DNA from 2 places in the Pseudovibrio sp. Tun.PSC04-5.I4 genome. Region 1 is predicted to be linked to the other one. Evidence: predicted binding sites of a transcription regulator. Region 1 holds the regulator's gene; the other holds the start of a gene.
The links. The regulator LexA, encoded in region 1, represses DNA repair genes until DNA is damaged. The targets are predictions, from matches to a motif close to TGTTCNNNNTGTGTTCNG.
Positions count from the first base shown of each region.

Region 1 (3,420 bases):
GCGCTGGCCTGTCTGGTGTTGCTTAGCTTGGCGCCGGAGGAGGTTTTAGCGCCAGGGTTCCAGATGTCGTTCATCGCAGTTTTAGCGTTACTCGCTGCTTATACTTTTGTGAAAGACCGATTAAAGCCTATTGATGGGGCAACTGCCAATAGAAATCCTGTTGGTTTTCAAGGCTTTCTGAGGAGATCTTCCCGGTGGTTGGTAGCTTGCGCATTTACCTCACTGGTTGCGGGATTGGCGACAGCACCGCTTGCCGCGATGCATTTTGAGCAAGTTGCGCCCTATGGATTACTGGGAAATATCCTCGCCATGCCACTTGTGACCTTTGTGGTTATGCCCCTTGGCTTACTAAGTTTGCTGGCAATTCCTGTTGGGGCCGAAGCGTTTTTTCTGCACGGCATGGAAGCGGGATTGCAGCTCGTTTTGAAGGCTGCGTACTGGGTGAGCTCACTCAGTGAAGGGCAAAGTGGTATTGGTGTTGCAAGTGAGCTCGGGTACTGGCTCATAATCCTCGCTATACTCGGATTATGTCTTTTGCCATTTTGCTTGAAGTGGTTTGCTTTCCCTAGCTTTGCGGGAGCTGTCTTTTGTTTTCTGATCTACAGCGCACCTGATCTCATTGTGACGGAAACAGGAATGCACATTGCGTTTTATGATGCGGATGGGACATTGCGACTCACATCATCAAGACTGTCATTTACGTCTAGCAGCCTGCTGAAGGCAGGAGGAGTGCCTTCTCAGGCATTCAAGGCTCATAAGGCCAGAGCAAAGGACCGACGCTGTGATAAGGCTGGTTGTATCCTGCAGGTGTTTTCGAGATCAGTTTTATTGGATGAAGATAAAACGACTGCGCCTTTAATGTTGGCGCAGTCTAAGCGTGCAGAAAGCCTGATATCAGATTGTGATATGGCAACAATTGTCGTTGCCCAGTTTCAAGCCCCGGCATCTTGTAAGGCTGAGTTGGTGATAGATCAGAAAATGCTGGAAACGCGCGGTTCAGCTTATGTGTGGTTTACAGCAAGAGGACCGCCCGGTCATCGCATAAAAAAAGTGCGCTGGGCTTATGCAGCTCAGCGCAGACCATGGAATCCGCAGGTATCTGGTGATGTCAGTGGCTTAATAGCGGCGGAAGAGCGCAGTCATCTTGCCTTGAATGCGAACCCGGCCCGGCCCGAAGATGCGAGTTTCGTAGGCGGGGTTGGCCGCTTCCAACGCGACTGAGGCCCCTTTTTTGCGCAGGCGCTTCAACGTTGCTTCTTCATCATCGATAAGGGCGACTACAATTTCACCGTTCTCAGCTTCATCACCCCGTTTTATGAGCACTGTATCCCCGTCGTAGATGCCAGCGTCAATCATGGAGTCGCCTTTGACTTCCAGGGCATAATGTTCGCCGCGACCCAACAGGTCAGCCGGCATCGCGATAGAGTGGCTTTGCGTCTGGATTGCTTCAATCGGTACGCCAGCAGCAATGCGGCCCATGACCGGAATTTCCAGCGTCGGAACTTCGTCAGGTGATCGTGGTCGGAAAGCTGACGGTGGGTTCGTGCTCTTTTTGCCAAGAGATCCCTCAATCACCTCAGGTGCAAAGCCTTTTTCCTTGGTTATTGGCTTTAAGCCTGGTGCGATGGAATCAGGCAACCTAAGGATCTCGAGAGCTCTTGCGCGGTTTGGAAGACGGCGGATGAAGCCGCGTTCTTCCAGCGCTGTGATCAGACGGTGGATGCCTGATTTAGAACGGAGATCCAGCGCATCTTTCATCTCGTCAAAAGACGGTGGAACACCTGCTTCTTTCAAGCGTTGATGGATGAACATCAAAAGCTCGTGTTGCTTCTGTGTAAGCATCTTTTATCCCCGTTCGCTCATCATTTGCGCAAATTGATATCCAACGGCGTTCAGGCCGTCCGCTCTTAGCCTTCCAAAATTAACTTGATGGTGTTCAACTTATGCGATTGGAAGGACAAAACACGAACGTACTCTACCTGTTCTCATTGTGTTCTGCAATGGCTTTGTTGCAGTTAGGCCCTGCAAGAACTGGGGGATTTGGATTTTGAAGGGTGAGTGGACATGGGTTGCCCATTCATTACCAATTGGCTTAGCGTAGTTTTAAAAGGTCAACCTGATCACCCACATTTGCAGCTGCAGCGTGTGGTTTTCTAATGATTAAAGCATCTGCCTTTGCCAACAGGGCCAGCATTGAGGAGTCTTGTTTTGCAAACGGCTCTGTTGTGAGATTGCCTTGGTCGTCTGTCGTTACCTGCGCACGTAAGTAGTCCTGACGCAGGTCGTTTTCCGGGAGGGCTGCCGTCAGCGTCGCTTTGATAACGTTTTGATTTGTTTGAGTTACGGTTCGCCCGAGCATTTTATTCAGCAGTGGACCGAGGAAGAGGAGGGCGCAGACCAAACTTGAAACAGGATTGCCGGGGAGGCCGAGGACTTTCATTGGTCCAAGGGAGCCTGCCATCAGTGGTTTACCGGGACGCATAGCAATACGCCAAAAGCCAAGTTCCATGCCTTCAGCGCCCAACACATCTTGAATGAGATCGTGGTCGCCAACTGATGCGCCGCCAAGTGTCACCAAAACGTCTGCCTTGGCCTCAATCGCTTGCTTCACACGTGCGGTGATTTCTTGTGGTTGATCGGGTGCAATGCCAAGCATTAGCGGTGTTCCGCCAAGGCTGCGAACAAACTCGGCGATGCCGACCTGGTTGGAGGCGATGATTTGATTCGGGCCGGGCGTCTCACCGGGTTCTACCAGTTCATCTCCATTAGCGAGGATCGCAACCAGTGGCTTTTTATGCAACGGCAGTGTTGCATGATTCATAGCGCCAGCTAAGGCGAGTTCGCGGAAGCCTAGTATGTCGCCTTGCTTGAGGAGGACTTCACCTTCTTTGAAGTCCAGGCCAGCCGGGCGGATAAACTTACCAACAGGGACCGCTTCTTCGCAAAAGAGGTTATCCCCGTCGCGGCGTGCATTTTCCTGCATCAAAACGGCGTCGACGCCATCAGGAACTGGAGCGCCCGTAAATATGCGAAGAGCTTCACCATGCTGTAGCGTTCCGTCATAACTATGACCTGCTGCAACCTCACTTATCACCTTCAGCGATCTGTTGGGATCACTGGTATCGGCTGCTTTGACCGCGTAGCCATCCATAGCGGAAGCAGAAAACGGAGGTTGTGTTCTCGTTGCTGCAACATCTTCTGCGAGCACTCGTTCTCCAGCTTCCAGAAGAGGGAGATGCTCTGTTTGTGTTGCCTCAACGCCTTTCAAAAGGCGTTCAAGTGCGTCGTCAATGCTGATCAAGCTCATCAGGAGTTATCCTCCTCAGCCAGGAAATGACCGGACTTGCCGCCCTTCTTCTCCAGAAGCCGGATTTCTCCGATTTCCATAGAACGATCAACCGCTTTGGCCATATCGTAGAT
Region 1 is NZ_FNLB01000006.1:1,659,964-1,663,383, reverse strand. Features, by position in the region: gene BLS62_RS12705 (ComEC/Rec2 family competence protein) at 1-1,221, shown strand, start outside; gene lexA (transcriptional repressor LexA) at 1,117-1,842, opposite strand; gene glp (molybdopterin molybdotransferase MoeA) at 2,093-3,307, opposite strand; gene moaC (cyclic pyranopterin monophosphate synthase MoaC) at 3,307-3,420, opposite strand, start outside.

Region 2 (3,420 bases), 1.5 Mb from region 1:
AACTGCGCAGCCGTGCAATCTTGAGTTTTAAGCGCACCTAAGCGAATGAGATCATAGCCAAATCCAGCATCCAGCTCATCACCAACTGTCTTCAGTTTTTCCCTGAACAACCGAAGAACCAAAGCAGGAGAGCGCACCGGGCCGCTTGTCCCAACTGCAAGGCGGCTCACCACCCCATCAACTCGGAACAGCACCAGCTCAAAAGCACGCCCATCTTCCTGACGTCGCTCCAAAGCCTTTTGCAGGTTCTCAGCAAGAGATTGAATAACAGCAAGCACATCATCTTCACGAGCAATCGGCTCAAAAAACCGCCGCTCAACCACCAGAGCAGGCGTATAAAGCCGCGGAGAGATCGGTTCTCCTTCCATGCCCAACGCCTGGTCCAGCCGCTGAACAAGCGCTTCACCAAAGCGATTTGCCAAGGGAGCCCGAGGCCGGTCCAGCAGATCACCAATCACCTTCAGACCAACGCGCGATAGAGAAGCAACCACTTTTTCTTCAACCCTCAGCAAGCTTATGCTTAGATTTTCAAGGGTCTCGCGCTGCTCTTTAGGGGCAACCACTCCGCCATCACTGCGCGCAACGGCCCACGCAGCACCAACACTATCTGCAACCGCGCCGGATGCTGTAAAACCTTGCAATTTCAAACGAGAGAGGCAGTCCTCTAGCAAAGCATCCTCGCCGCCGAAAAGATGGGCACAGCCGGAAACATCCAACAGCAGGGTATCCTCACCAGACGTCGCAACGAGTGGCGTATAGCGATCACACCAATCCGCCAACGCAGCGAGTAAGGCTTCATCTGCCTCAGGAATCCCCTCTTCCGCCTTCACCTCTGGCACGCGAGCACGCGCGTCACTCAAGGCATCCCCAAAAGAGAGCCCCACCTCAACAGCCGCTTTATTCACACAACTCAAACGATAAGCATTCCGGATTTTACTATAAACAACAAGCGGCTTAGCCGTGTGGTCGCAAAGCCACGACCCGCCCAGATCCCGCCGGCAAATCCGGTCGGTTGCCAGTTCGGCGAACCACAGGCACAGAATGCGCTGGCGCTTCGTTGAAACTACGGTTTGCATGGTTCCACTCCAAGTCACAGAAGCCAGGACGGCCATCTCTGTTTTTCTCCAAAGTCACCCGCCAACTTGGATTACCGACAAATGCACGGGAAGGCATGAACCTCCGCGCTCGAGTTGCCCCTGAAAAACGCGACTGTTGCGGCGCAATATGCCAGCGGCTTAAAGCAGCACTTGGGTCGGCTTCAGCCCCATGACGCACAAGAAACACCGGAACACCTGATTGTCCTGCTCGCAGCGCCAGTCTACGCGTCACCGTCAAATCAAAGTTTTTGAACGACCCGGCGACTTCACCAACAACAGCACAGAGTGTTGAACATTGTGCGCCCTCTTCCATCGCCCATAAAACCTCCTCCGTTTTTTGGGGTCGGACAAACACAATCTGGGCAGGGTCCATCCCAAACTGCACAAGACCTGGGGCGTGAGGTATACCTATTTCTCTTTGCACAGCCGGATCGGTTACCCACAATATGGCACCTTTGCGCTGCGTTCCCAGCACACACAAAACCGCACAGATAAAGCCAGATAAGGCCCCTGAAAGCCGCATCTCCTCCGCATAGAACTCATGCAGAGACGAGCAATAAAGCCCTTTTCTTTCAAAGAGATCGTCCAGTTTTGGCACTCCAAACAAGAAACGCTGAGGGCCTGTAGCACTATGAAAAACACCGGTATTCCGCTCCGCTCCAAGAGGAGCCGGTCCCTGTACTGTTTGGGCGGATACAGGGATCGGCGCAAGCTGCACCGTCGAAGGGAGGCAACCCTCGAGTACCGCTAGGCGTTGGCGCAACTCTGCAATTTGCGGTGTTTTCGCGTTCATTTATCTCTCGTTTTGTTCCTGATATGTTCTCTTATTAATTCCGCTAAAAAGCTCAAGAGTCAAGCCGCAAAAACCCATGAAAATATAACTACTAAATTTTGGGATAACCGCCTAAAATAAATAAGTTACTATTCTTAAATCACAGACACTCACCAATTAGACAAAACACATAAGACGTTCTGAAAATATTAATTTTAATACTAGTAATAATTAACCTGAAGTAATTGAGGCAGACCCCGTGCACGAGTTCCTGAACAAATGGGCAGCAGTACTTTTGCCCCAGAGTACCCACAAAAAGGTACTCCCGATTCTGGACAAGGTGCTCAGTGCTATCCTCAGCAAAGGCGAAGCCGGAGGGGCGCAGCGCTCAGCTCTGATTGTATTTACAATGCGCATTCTCAGTGCCGCTCTCGCTTACATCATGCAGGTTATTCTGGCGCGGTGGATGGGAGCATCAGAATACGGTGTCTTCATTGTTGTCTGGACACTGGTCATCATCCTCAGCGTCTTTTCAGGACTCGGTTTTTCAGTCTCCCTATTGCGCTTTATTCCCGAGTACATCGAAAAGAAACAGTATGGTCTGTTAAACGGCCTGCTTTTCAGCGTTCGTTTTCTCGTTCTAATCAGCTCAACAACAATCGCGGCATTCGGCGTCAGTATTGCATGGCTTTTTTCCGACTTCATATCAAACATCTATATTCTGCCGATCTACCTGATTGCCATTTGCCTGCCCATGCACACCTACACAGGCATGCTGGAAGGCATAGCCAGAGCAAACGATTGGCAGCTTAAAGCCATGGCGCCAGATTTCATCGGTCGCCCACTGCTCGTGCTTGTCTTCATGTTGATCGCATTGCTGCTAGGTTTTCCACCAACAGCTGTCACAGCATGCATCGTCACCATTGCAGCCGTTTGGACTGTCACCTTCTTCCAAGTCATTATGACGGAAGTTTCCCTGCATAAAGTGCGCCACCCTGCCCCGCGTAAGCTGGAAATAAAATCCTGGCTGCTGGTCTCCATTCCCATGCTGGCAGTCGACGGGTTCTTTCAGCTCATCACCAGTTCCGACGTTATTCTCATCGGCCTTTGGCTTCCACCTGATCAGGTCGGCATCTATTTCGCAGCGTCCCGCACGCTTGCACTGATGCACTTCGTCTATTACGCAGTGCGCGCAGCCAGCGCCCCTCGCATGGCCCGCCTCTACCATGCGGGCGATATGGATGGCCTGAGAGATTTCGTTGGCAGTGCGGCTAAAATGACCTTCTGGCCAACCTTATTCATGGGGGTGTTTGTTATGGTGGTTGGGCCTTTCCTTCTCGCATTGTTTGGAGAAGGCTTCACTGAAGGAACACCCATCCTTTACATCCTCGTCATGGGTGTTTTAGCCCGCGCAGCAGTTGGCCCGGTGGATGCATTGCTCACGCTCTCAGGGCACCAGAATTCCTGCGCCAAAATCTACGCCAGCGTATTTGTCGTCAATCTACTGCTCAACACAGCGCTGATCCCGACATTCGGCCTTTATGGCGCGGC
Region 2 is NZ_FNLB01000006.1:3,203,577-3,206,996, reverse strand. Features, by position in the region: gene BLS62_RS20200 (DNA polymerase Y family protein) at 1-905, opposite strand, end outside; gene BLS62_RS32270 (ImuA family protein) at 955-1,890, opposite strand; gene BLS62_RS20190 (lipopolysaccharide biosynthesis protein) at 2,165-3,420, shown strand, end outside.
Region 2: a site for LexA is predicted at 1,904-1,921, ahead of BLS62_RS32270 (ImuA family protein). Genes of this name have one in related genera too.